One region of the Epilithonimonas sp. genome, then DNA from elsewhere that is predicted to be linked to it. Evidence: riboswitches for the same ligand, from Rfam matches in the RefSeq annotation. Region 1 holds a riboswitch; each other region holds the start of a gene.
The links. A riboswitch is a leader RNA that binds a small molecule or an ion and turns the genes downstream of it on or off. The one in region 1 is predicted to bind cobalamin.
Positions count from the first base shown of each region.

Region 2: another riboswitch for cobalamin. It lies ahead of AC00Y6_RS05345 (TonB-dependent receptor plug domain-containing protein); the one in region 1 lies ahead of AC00Y6_RS01745 (TonB-dependent receptor plug domain-containing protein).
Region 3: another riboswitch for cobalamin. It lies ahead of metE (5-methyltetrahydropteroyltriglutamate--homocysteine S-methyltransferase); the one in region 1 lies ahead of AC00Y6_RS01745 (TonB-dependent receptor plug domain-containing protein).

Region 1 is NZ_JBWEYV010000001.1:403,003-407,148, reverse strand. Features, by position in the region: gene AC00Y6_RS01745 (TonB-dependent receptor plug domain-containing protein) at 1-1,769, opposite strand, end outside; cobalamin riboswitch at 1,867-2,058, opposite strand; gene mutY (A/G-specific adenine glycosylase) at 2,087-3,145, opposite strand; gene AC00Y6_RS01735 (HU family DNA-binding protein) at 3,193-3,483, shown strand; gene AC00Y6_RS01730 (Rne/Rng family ribonuclease) at 3,719-4,146, shown strand, end outside.
Region 2 is NZ_JBWEYV010000005.1:67,361-71,506, reverse strand. Features, by position in the region: gene AC00Y6_RS05350 (YncE family protein) at 1-482, opposite strand, end outside; gene AC00Y6_RS05345 (TonB-dependent receptor plug domain-containing protein) at 479-2,506, opposite strand; cobalamin riboswitch at 2,617-2,800, opposite strand; gene AC00Y6_RS05340 (acyl-CoA thioesterase) at 2,915-3,304, opposite strand; gene AC00Y6_RS05335 (cysteine-rich CWC family protein) at 3,370-3,612, opposite strand; gene metE (5-methyltetrahydropteroyltriglutamate--homocysteine S-methyltransferase) at 3,616-4,146, opposite strand, start outside.
Region 3 is NZ_JBWEYV010000005.1:62,916-67,061, forward strand. Features, by position in the region: gene AC00Y6_RS05320 (glycoside hydrolase domain-containing protein) at 1-1,122, shown strand, start outside; gene AC00Y6_RS05325 (carbohydrate kinase family protein) at 1,122-2,030, shown strand; cobalamin riboswitch at 2,275-2,467, shown strand; gene metE (5-methyltetrahydropteroyltriglutamate--homocysteine S-methyltransferase) at 2,649-4,146, shown strand, end outside.

The DNA of each region.
Region 1 (4,146 bases):
AGATTAAAACTCTTGTTGGTAACATTAACAGTTGAATAAGTAGCCGCGTCGTAATAGGCATCTGCTCTGGATCCAACAAATTGATGGGTCAAATAGAGTTTTGTGGAAACAAAAGGTTTTATTGCAACATACGAGTTGACTCTTTGTTTGGGCTGGCGAAGCATGGTGGTTTGGTTGTCTTTTTCTACAAAGCTGTAATTGCCGCCAATCTCTACATATCTGTTGATATCGTAGTCAAACCCTACTTCAAATCCTTTGGCTTTATTATGATCCACGTTGAGATATTTCCCAGCAAATGTTACCATGTCAACTGTTTGGTAGGCGAAAACGTCCTTCTCATTTCTTAGAAAAAGACTACCGTTAATTACAAAAGATTTTGAAGCGTTACCAATACTTAAGTCTATCTCGTGGCTTTGGTTGGTTTCTGGTTTTAGATCAGCATTCGGCAGTATGTATGGCAGAGATCCGTAGTTTTGATAAAGCGTGGGTGCAATAAAAGCCGTAGCGTAAGAATATCCTATTTTGAAAAACACAGTTTCGTTCCCGCCCAAATAGTAAGGATTGATGGAGTAAACCCAGTGATTACCAAATTTAGAATTATCCGTCATCCTGGCGCCTGCATCTAAATTAAATCCGTTGTAATTAACGTTGAATTTTGCAAAAGCATCAAAATTGTTGATTTTTGTATCCTTTTCTATAAGAACGTCCTGCATGGCAGAAGCGCCCCATGGTAAAGATTGCGATCCCATTTTTTGATTCTCATATTGTAAGCCAACTGTAAAGTTGAAATAGTCGTTTACTTTATAGAAATTATATAACTCCGAGAAAAGATTTTTTCCGGTATAGGAAAACTGATCATTATATTGCCCAGTGTAAAAATTTTGCCCCAATCGGTCTGTCCCAGACAGTCGAGAGTTAAATACAATTTGCCCATTATTATATTTATAACCGGCATTTAGCCCGCCAAAGAACTGTTTGTCATTTCCCCTGTATAAACCGTCTGTAAAAGCTCCCGCATCATATTTGTATAAGTTGTGGTTCCATCCACCGGAAAGGTTGATGTTGAAAGTCCCATTATTATATCCAAGATTTGCAGATAGATTTTGTTTCTCCCAGCCGTCTTTGTCAAAGTTTTCATTGCCTTCGGCAGCAGATATGCCCTGTGATTTTTCATTAAAGGCATTAAGCTGATAACTGAAATTATTTATTTTTCCTTTTAGGTTTCCACTCTGGGCAAACGTGTTGAAAGATCCGCCTCTTGCAGAGATAAGTCCTTCAATTTTCTTTTGAGCGTCTTTTTTTGTTTTGATATCAATGACGGACACAGTAGCATTGGAGCCATATAGGACGGATGACGCACCATTAAGGATTTCTATGCTTTCTACATTTTCAAGTGCAATAAGGCGCAGATCCGAGACGGTGTAATCATTGCCTGTAACATCTTTTAGAGGGATTCCGTCTAATAAAATTAGCACATTGGCGCTTTTACCACCACGTATCTTCATAGATTTTGGTTCCGACTGATTGTTGAAGTTTCCTACAATCTGGAAGCCCGCAACCTGATCAAGCACATCATTAAGTGTCTGTCCTTTGAAGTTCTCTAAATCTCTTTCTGTGAAAAGTTTAATGTTTTTCCCAGTTTTGTAAAGTTGTTGTGGCATTTTGGAGGCGATGGTTACCTCTTCTATAGGGGTTTCTTCGGCTTGTTGCGCATATACCGTGGCTCCGGTCAACAGCATTGCTCCCGCAAAAAATAACGTTTTGTTCATTAATTGATAACTTTAATTTATAAAAAAACCGGAGAAATAAACTGAAAATATAAATGAGCAAGTCATATGGAATCAGGCTTTTCCTCCGAAAGCGTTTTATTCAAAATAATATTTGGCAGGTCTCCTGACTTTCGCTGATTTGTGCCTTCTCATCCTTCTGTGGTGGACAATGGCTGTGTTACAAAATCATTTTTTTTGCGATCTACAGTTGCGGGGACAGTCGGAGAATTGCACTCCGTTCCCATTTTAATCCGAAAAATAATCCGGAACCAAATTCTTTGCAAATATAATCAACTTTGTACAAAACATAAGGTGTTTTAGAATGATAGTTTTCCCGTCTCGGGAATAGAGATTTTTTTGTAATAATTTTCTAGTGGTTTTGGGAAAGATTTTTCATCCGCCAATTTTTCATTCACGATTATGAAATGATTATCCGAAGCGAATTTTTCTAAAGCTTTTTTCGATTCCAGTCCAATCGTGTTGATTTCTATCGTCATATTTTTATGTGTCAGCTTGTGATTGATGATTTTCGAATTGATAATTAATTCTTCCCATTCTGCCGGAACCGAAGTCGGAAATTCATAAAGTTTCTTCCAGATAAAATCATTTCCTCTCTGTTTGATGAGAAATTGGTTTTGAAATTTGATGAAGTAATATTTCAAACTCAGATCCGTGACTTTTGCTTTCTTGCTTTTAACTGGATAATCCGTTATTGTGCCAGTGATGAAAGCGTTACAGTCATCATTCACGGGGCAGTCTTGGCATAATGGGTTTTTGGGTTTGCAAATCTCGGAGCCCAGATCCATAATAGCCTGATTAAACTCTCCTGGTTTGTCATCAGGCATCATGCGCATTGCTAAATCCGAAAAATATTGAAACGCTTTCGAATTGGAAATGTCAAAATTGTCAGCAAAAATCCTTGAGAGGACGCGGTAGAAATTACCATCCACAGCCGGAACCTTTTCCTCGTAACAGATGCTGGCAATGGCAGCCGCGGTATATTTTCCAACACCTTTTAAGTTGAGGATCTCATGGTAATTTTTTGGGAATTCTCCCTCGTATTCTTCTACAATCTGATGTGCTGCCTTATGCAGGTTGATGGCTCTGCTGTAATAGCCAAGGCCTTTCCAATAGAGTAGAACTTCATCTTCGGTAGCGTTATGAAGCGCTTTAACTGTGGGAAAACGGTCAATAAATCTAAGATAATGTCCAAGGCCTTGTTTCACTTGGGTCTGCTGCAAGACAATTTCGCTGATCCATATATTATAAGGGAGTCTATTTTCTCTCCACGGGAGGGGTCTGGCATTATGATCGTACCACTTTATAAGCTTTTTTCCAATGTGAAGAAAATCAGCATTTTGTTTGTTAGTTTTCAAAAATATGTTTTATATTTGCACACCAAAAATATAAAGAATTTTAGAAAATGACAAAGGCAGAATTGGTAAATACCATCTCGAACAAGCTGGGAGTGGAAAAGAATGATACACAGAAGGTTATCGAAGCTTTTATGCAGGAAATAAGAACGTCTATGTATAACGGGGACAACGTATACCTTAGAGGTTTTGGTTCTTTTATCATCAAAACCAGAGCCGCTAAAACCGGTAGAAACATATCTAAGAATACGGCGATAGAGATCCCTGCTCACAACATCCCTGCTTTTAAACCTTCAAAAACTTTTGTAGAAAAGGTTAAAACCAAAGTTGCAGTTAAATAATAAGTTAAATATTAACCATAATAAAAATATATAAATTATGCCAAGCGGAAAAAAAAGAAAAAGACACAAGGTAGCAACTCACAAGAGAAAGAAAAGGAGAAGAGCAAACAGACATAAGAAGAAATAATTTTCTGCACTTACTAAGTCTTATACATACAAATATAGTTGGTCTTTTGCCAACTATATTTTTGTTTTATATTTACAACCTAATCTTAATAAAACCTTTTATGAAGTTATGAAGAAAGAACTGATTATTTCCAATGAGGGAGATGCTTCAAAAATCGCTTTATTGGAGGATGGTCGCCTTTTCGAACTCCATGAGCTGGAGACAAAATCCGAATTTGTAGTAGGAGATTTGTTTCTGGGAAAAATTAAAAAACTGGCTCCTAACCTTAATGCCGCTTTTGTAAATATCGGCACAGATAAGGATGCTTTTCTGCATTATCAGGATCTTGGTCCGCAATTTCTCTCGTACCAGAAGTTCCTGAAAAATACCATTTCCAAAAAACAACAGACGCCAAGTCTCAAGAATTTTGAGAAAGAAAAAGACATCAATAAGATGGGAACGGTTGATAAAGTGCTTACAGCAGGCGATCTTGTCCTGTTGCAAATCACCAAAGAACCGATCTCTACAAAAGGTCCAAGGATCTCTACACAGATTTC
Region 2 (4,146 bases), on a different contig from region 1:
TCTACCACCTTGCCAATGGGTGCATTGGGATCCAAGGAAACAGGACCGGCATAGCTGCTGGCATAGGCTTTACCACCTCTGAATGCCAAATAGCGGCAATTCTGAAGCTGGATTGTTTTGATCCTCTTAGCAGTTTTGGCATCTAACACTTCAATTTTGTTGGAGACATTCACTACCACATACATTTTGCTGCCGTAGATTTTGATATCATTACCCACATCGCCAAGCTCTTTTACCACCTCGGGATTAATTTCTGCATAGATATTCCTGTGGTATGTACCAGTGGTATAATCAAAGAAATCTAGCGTACATTTATTGGTGCCCATATTGCCTTCGTTCAGAAGGTAAAAACCTTTAATTGCTGTATTTTCAGGCGGAGTAAGCCCAGCAACGGTTTCTTCTCTCGGGATGATATCATCCGTGCGGCATGAAACCAGAAACAACAGCATTAACGGCAATATGATAGACTTCGTTATTCTCATAAATTAAAACTTAAAATGAGTTTGAAATTTCGGCCTGGCATCGGATAATTAAGAACCACGTCATAATATTGATTCAGGATGTTGTTAGCTTCTAGACTAACCCTAAACTGGTGGTCTTTCCAGTTGATTTTTTTCTGAACCGATAGATCGTGCGTGTACCAAGGTTGTACATAGTTGACCGCGATATTGTTTTGATTAACATCATAACGCTCACCCACGTAAACAAAGCTGTAATTGAAAGACCAGTCTTTATAATCCGACATTAATGAAAAAGTCCCGGAATGCCACGGTGTGTAAGGGATTTGATGTCCAAAATAAGACTCGCCCCGGTCCGTAAAATCCTGGGCGCTTTGGTAGGTATAACTCAATAAAGGCTTTAGTTTTACTTTTCCCAAATCCAGTTCTGCCTGTACATTCACATCTGTCCCGATAATTTCTACCTGCCCCAGGTTAATCATTGTCCATCGGAACATACTGCCGTTCGGGGCAGCGATAATCTTGTCTTTAACTTTGTTAAAGTAACCATCTACTTTGGCATAAAACCCTTTAAAAATAGAGTGGTTGTAAAATTTCTGATACGTGAAACCAAAATTGTATTGCTTGGCATATTCTGGTTTCAGGGCGGTGTTTCCAATAATCGTGTAATACAGATCATTGAAGGTCGGCATCCTGAACATATTTTTATAGAATGCCCTTAAAGTAAAATCTTTGGAAAGCTGATAACTCAAAAAAACAGCAGGTGTCCATTCATTTTTATCTGGCGACTTGGTATTCATTGCCACGTCTTCTGTAACAAAAGTCCCCAATACGCTTCCCAAAAATTTCAGTCGTTTCCATTGGTAAGTTGTCGCCAAAGCGAGTAAAGATGTATATCTTACAGGAAAAGAAAAATTATAAATCCCCGTTCCGTACGCATCCAGGTTATTATACTGGAAATCTGCATTGGCACTCAAATCCCAGTTTGGCGTGATAGAGTAGAGGTTGGAAGAGGAGAGATAAACTTCCCTTTGGATATAAGAATTATCGACACGCAAAACCCTGGAGCTTTTAACGGTGTCCATAAAACGGGTATAATCGTAAGCAAATTTCGCTTTAAACTGTGTTTCTAATTTTGGGAATATTTTTTTTACAAAATTGGCCTGAACAAAATAGTTCTCGTCTCTCATTCGTTGGCCTTTTTCTCCAAATCCGTTATTAACAACAGGTGCAGGAATTCCTCTATCCGAAATATAGCCATATCCACGAACATTCCAGCTGCCGTTGTTCAGTGTGCCATAAAGTGTGGTTTCAAACCGTTTGGCTTTGATATCGGAGTCGAACCTTTTGGCTATCGTATCATTAGCAATTTCGCCATCGGGGTATTTTTTATAGTAACGGTATTTGTAAACGCCGTTACTCTGTATGAATTCTGAACTGAAACTCGCTGAAACCGCTTCCGAAATCTTCTGCTCTAGCCGGAAGGAAGGGTTGAAAAGTTCAATAGAGGAATTTTTAAGCCGTAACGTAAGATTGGTTTTTCGCTTATTTTTAAAAGAAGGAACTTTTGGCTGTAGATAAATCGAACCGGAAGAGCCAAAGTCCTTGGCAGGTTGGAAAATATCAGATTTTTGCCCGTTATACAATGATATGGCCTCCATATCATCCAACGAAAAACGCCCTAAATCTACCAGCCCGTTCTGGGCATTGCCCAACTGTATTCCATCATAGAAAACGCCCACATGCTGGCTGCCCATACTTCTGATATTAATGGTTTTTAGACCGCCAATTCCGCCATAATCTTTGATCTGGATACCCGAGAAATAACGAAGTGCATCGGCAACAGAATGGCTGTTGAGTTTTTGTAATTCTTCACCAGACAAGGTCTGTGCAGGTAGAATTTCTTTAAAATTCTTTTTGTAAACGCTGACCGGGAAAATTTGTCGTTCCTTTATCGTGTCTTTTGACTGGGAAAAACATAAGGATGAAGTGGTCACAAATATTGCAACAACGGCTTTATAAATCCGGAAAAAGAATTGTGTCACCATTAGCTCTGTCGAATAATGATGACGCTAATGGAGATAAGAAAGCAATGACAAAGCGCAATACAGGCTGCACAGAATCATTGTTGTCCTAAGCTTTATTCCACGAAAGCGTCAAACGTTAAAATGGCCTGGCAGGTCTTCTGACTTACTTCATTTTTGAAATCCTTCCCATTAAAAAACAGTGGATATAATTTTCAAAAACCTTTTACGAAGCTTACAGCAGCGGGTCTGTCCCGGATTTTCACCGGATTCCCTTTTAAGTGCTTGTTACGGCGCACCAGATGGCAGCAAATATAGATAAAATAATTGGGATAAAAATCGAGGTATTAAAAGCTGGTCGTTCTTCGCAAGAGACCAATCTTCAACTTTCTGTCTAAGGGATCGTCTTCACCATAATTGTTGCTGATTTTTTTAAAGATGGCAAACGGCAACGGGTTGTTTATTTTCGTCAATGGCCACAAAAGTGAAGTCGCCATGAACTGCTTTTTCGCGGTGCTCCGAGTACATTTGCTCAATAAAAATTTCAACGCTTACTTTCAGGCTTTTTGTCCCGATATGGGTGATACGGCCAATGAGTTCTATAATGGTTCCCGCTGGAATGGGCTTTTTAAAATCGATTTTGTCACTGCTGACGGTAACTACGGTTTGCCGGGTAAATCGCGTGGCGGTGATAAACGCTACCTCATCCATCATCTGCATGGCAGTTCCGCCAAAAAGCGTGTCATAATGATTGGTGGTATTGGGAAATACGGCTTTAAATATCCGGGTTTCTGATTGTTGTATTTTTTCTTCTGTTGTCATTGTTTTTGGGTTTGGATAAACCTCACAGGTTTTCGAGACCTGCGAGGTGATGTTAATAGTAGCGGTTAAGATTTATAAAATAGACCCAAAATGCGCTTCATTTTATCCTGTAATAGCTGCCGGTGATAGACTGCTTTCAGTTCCTTCATGCATTGGGCACAAAGACAGTCCTCGTATTGCAACTGGATAAACTCAAGTTCTTCATGCGTTAGTCGTATAGTGGAACATTGGCAAAGCATAATCGAACCGGCTTTACATTCAAAAGCGGTGTGGCATCTTGGGCAGTATTTTTCTTCGTGTTGAGGCAAATCTTAATGCACTTGATTGTTCAGGTTTTCCGCTTTCACGTAGTGCGACCGCGCTTCCTTTGCCGCGGCAACCATGGCAATCAATGCTTTTTCGGTTTCTTCCCAGTGTCTGGTTTTCAATCCGCAATCAGGATTCACCCAAAGCTGGTCAGCGGGTATTACATGTTCGGCTTTTCTTAACAAATCAGTCATCTCTTCTTGGGACGGGACCCTCGGCGAGTGAATATCATAAACACCAGGACCAATCTCGTTTGGATATTTGAAATCAGCAAAAGCACTTAGTAGTTCCATTTGAGAGCGCGAACATTCAATCGTGATGACATCGGCATCCATATCGGCTATATTTTGGATAATATCATTGAATTCCGAATAACACATGTGTGTATGAATCTGAGTAGAATCTTCCACGCCGCTTGCTGAAATACGGAAACTTTCTACCGCCCATTTCAGATAATTCTGCCATTCTGCTTTTCTAAGTGGCAATCCTTCGCGAATCGCGGGTTCATCGATCTGAATGATTTTGATGCCTGCTTT
Region 3 (4,146 bases), on a different contig from region 1:
CATAACGAGATAGCTTCCTTTATCTCTTCTAACCCAAGGGAAAGTGTTTTATTGGCCAAAAGTACTGATATGAAAAACTGGACCAAAGTTTCCAATTTTAAAATCACAGCTCCGGCAGGATATTACGATTATGACTTCCGTGATCCACACGTTTTCTTCAATACCGAAGACGGAAAGTACTGGATGCTGGTATCTACACAAACCTCTTCCCGCAAAGCTGTTTTGCTTAAGTTTACGACCAACAATCCAGAGGCAGGAAACTGGACGCCGGAAGGTCCTCTCTACACGACAACAGCTTCCGAAAATTACTTGATGATGGAATGCCCAGATATTTTTAAAATGGGTAACTACTGGTATCTGATATTCTCAGAAAATTGGAGCGACAATACCGGAACCCGATACCGAATAGCGAGCTCGCCCAACGGACCATGGACTACTCCTGCAGTTGACCGTTTGGATGGTTCTTACCTGTATGCCGCAAAAACTGTGGCAGACAATACAGACCGTTACCTTGTGGGCTGGACAGCCAGAAAAGTTCCTGAGAATAATACCGGAGGAAAAGACTGGGCAGGAAACCTTGTCGCGCACAAGCTGGTACAAAATACTGACGGTACACTTGCAGTAAAACCGATCGCCAGCGCGCAGAATGTATTTTCAAAAGCAGCAGACTTGACTGTAGATCAAATAACAGGCAATGCCAGCCAAAGCGGAAACAGTTTTAATCTGGGTGCCAATTCTCAGGTGACATTTGGTAAACTTCAAAAAGCAGAACAGATTAGCTTTACATTGGATACTAGCTCGGGCCAATCAGGTTTTATCCTTTCACATGACAGCAAGGCTGGCAGTGGCGTAAAAATTTCGCTAGAACCTGGTCAAAAAAGAATTGCCGCCTATATCCTGAACGATGGAGCAGAAACGTTGGCCAATACCTATCCCATTACGGCCATTGCAGGCAACACTTATAATGTGACCGCACTTATCAGCAATGATGTATGCGTGGTTTATATTAACGATAAAATTGCTTTCAGTAACAGAGTTTACCAAGTTGTTAACCAAAAATGGAGTATCTTTAGCTCTTCAGAAAGTACGTTTAAAAATATCAATATAAAAATACCTCATTAATGTTCAATAACAAGATTATTAAAGCTGTCAGTTTTGGAGAAGTTCTTTTCGATGTATTTGAATCTGAGAAAAAAATTGGCGGGGCACCACTCAACCTTGCGCTCCGAACAGCTTCTTTCGGTTTCCCGGTAGCTATGATCAGTGCCATTGGTAACGATGAAGACGGACAAACGATCCTAGATTACACCCGGGATAATCACCTCAACACTTCCGGAATCCAGACCACATCAGAGTACGAAACGGGAGTGGTTCAGGTTTCCCTTAATGACCGCGGGTCTGCGACATATGAAATCAAATTCCCTGCTGCATGGGACTTTATCAGTGTTAATGATTCCATTCTAAATACGGTGAAAGAGGCTGATGTATTTTTCTTCGGCAGCCTGGCCTCCCGAAATAAAGCATCTAGAGATACGCTGTTTGCTTTACTCGACTCTAATGCTAACATGTTTAAGGTTTTTGATGTAAATCTCAGAAAGCCATTTTATGAGACAGAGCTCCTCCAACAACTGATGGACAAGGCCGATTTTATCAAATTCAATGACGAGGAGATTTTAGAGATAGCTGGAGAACTTGGTTTAAAGTCTGATGACCTAGAGGAGAATATTTATTTCATTTCAGAAAAAACCAATACCCCAGCCATCTGTGTTACGCTTGGAAAACATGGCTCAATCCTGCTTTGGGACGGCGTTATTTACAGCCATGGCGGTTATCCCGTTACTGTCGCAGACACTGTGGGAGCTGGTGATTCATTTTTGGCAAGCCTCACCGCAAAGTTACTAACGGGACACAGTCCGGATGATGCCTTGGACTTTGCCAGTGCTGTAGGGGCTATGGTTGCCACCTTTACCGGCGCCAATCCTCAAATTGATTATACTAAATTAAACCAATTAATTAAACAAAGCCTGTAGTAATACAGGCTTTGCCTTTAGGAAGGCAATCTATAAACTGTAAAAAACAATTAGAACGCAGAAATGGCCCTTTTCTATCCGCAGCCAGATGTGAATAAATAGGCAGTTAAATTGTCTTGTAACGGAGGAGCTGAGGCTTTGCTGTTTTTATTACTTTTAATAAATCGTTAGACATAAGTGACGTCGGATCTTATATAAAAAACTTAATTCCTATATTTGTTGGCAAGTAAATGTTCTTTATCATACTTCATCCAACAGAAGAGGTTTTGCTTAACGCAGATTAATAGGGAATCGTGTGAGAATCACGAGCTGTCGCGCAACTGTAAGTAACACCCAAAAGGTTTTTATCAAGTAATGTCCACTGTTCGCCAAGGCGTATGGGAAGGACGATAGAAACTGTTACAAGTCAGGAGACCTGCCTATTCTGAATGGACAATGCTTTCGCGATTTTGAAGCTTTTGGTCTTACCGATGATATATTAATGACGCTTTTTCCTTTCATGGGATTACTGTGTCTTTTCGGTATATCATTTTTTTCCAACTCTTTATCGGTCAGCATTGCGAAGCATTCTAAAGCACTTTTAGAGTTAATGTTTAATTTTTTAAAAGTTTAAAGAAGATGCAAACGCACCTGCTTGGCTATCCGCGTATTGGTAGCAAAAGAGAACTCAAAAGAGCCTGCGAGCACTATTGGTCGGGCCAAATTGTACTGGAAGAACTTCTCGGTGTGGGAAGAAGTATTTGTAACAACAACTGGAATCTCCAAAAGGAAGCAGGAATTGACCTGATCCCCTGCAATGATTTTTCCTATTATGACCAGGTTCTGGATATGACGCTCACGCTGGGCGCCATTCCTAAACGCTATCGCGACATTGAAGTGAAGGTCCAACATGAAATGGATTTGTATTTTGCGATGGCAAGAGGGTATCAGAAAAACGGGTTAGACATCACCGCCATGGAAATGACCAAATGGTTTGATACCAATTACCATTACATCGTTCCCGAATTTTACAAGGATCAGACATTTAGCCTGAGTTCCAACAAGATTTTCAACGAATTTGAGGGTGCACGGCAGGCCGGTATCCAGGCCAAACCAGTCTTGATTGGGTTGGTTACCTATCTATTGCTTGGCAAAGAAAAAGAAGAAGGTTTTGACAGATTAGACCTAGCAAAAAACCTTTTACCAGTTTATCTAGAAATTTTGACCCGGTTGCAGGAACAGGGTGCCGAATACATTCAGTTTGATGAGCCTTTTCTTGCTTTAGATTTATCCGAAAAAGCCAGAGAAACTTTTGTGTATGTGTATGATCAAATACGCCAAAAATTTCCGAAACTGAAATTCATTATCGCCACCTATTTCGATGGTTTAAAGGATAATATCAGTTTGGCAACATCACTTCCGATTGATGTTTTGCACATTGATTTGGTGAGAAATCCTGATCAACTGGACAATGTTTTGAATGCCGTTCCTGAAAATTTGAGTCTTTCACTCGGAATTGTGGATGGTAGAAATATCTGGAAAAATGATTTCGAGAATTCTTTAAAATTCATTCAAAAAGCAAAAGAAAAATTGGGTTCAGAACGAATTTTTATTTCCTCATCCTGTTCACTTTTGCATTCGCCTTGCGATCTGGATTTTGAAACATCTTTAAATTCCGAAATAAAAGACTGGCTCGCTTTTGCCAAGCAAAAAGTGCAGGAAATTTTTGTTTTAAAAGAGCTGGCAAATGGAACTTCTGATTCACAAATTTTAGAAGAATTTGAAGAAAACAAAAAAGCGTTGGCAAGCAGAAAAACTTCAAAATTAATTCATAACGAAAAAGTTAAACAAAGAATTTCATCTTCAACTGAAAAAGATTCCCAACGAAAAAATGCTTTTGTCTCCAGAAGAAAAGCACAACAGAATATCCTGGGATTACCTCTGTTTCCCACTACCACTATTGGATCTTTCCCACAAACCAAAGAAGTAAGGAGCTGGCGTGCCCAATTTAAAAAAGGCGATTTAACGGCCGAGCAATACGACCGATTGCTGAAGGAAGAAACCAAGCGGACTTTGGCTTGGCAGGAAGAAATCGGTATTGATGTTTTGGTTCACGGAGAATTTGAACGGAATGATA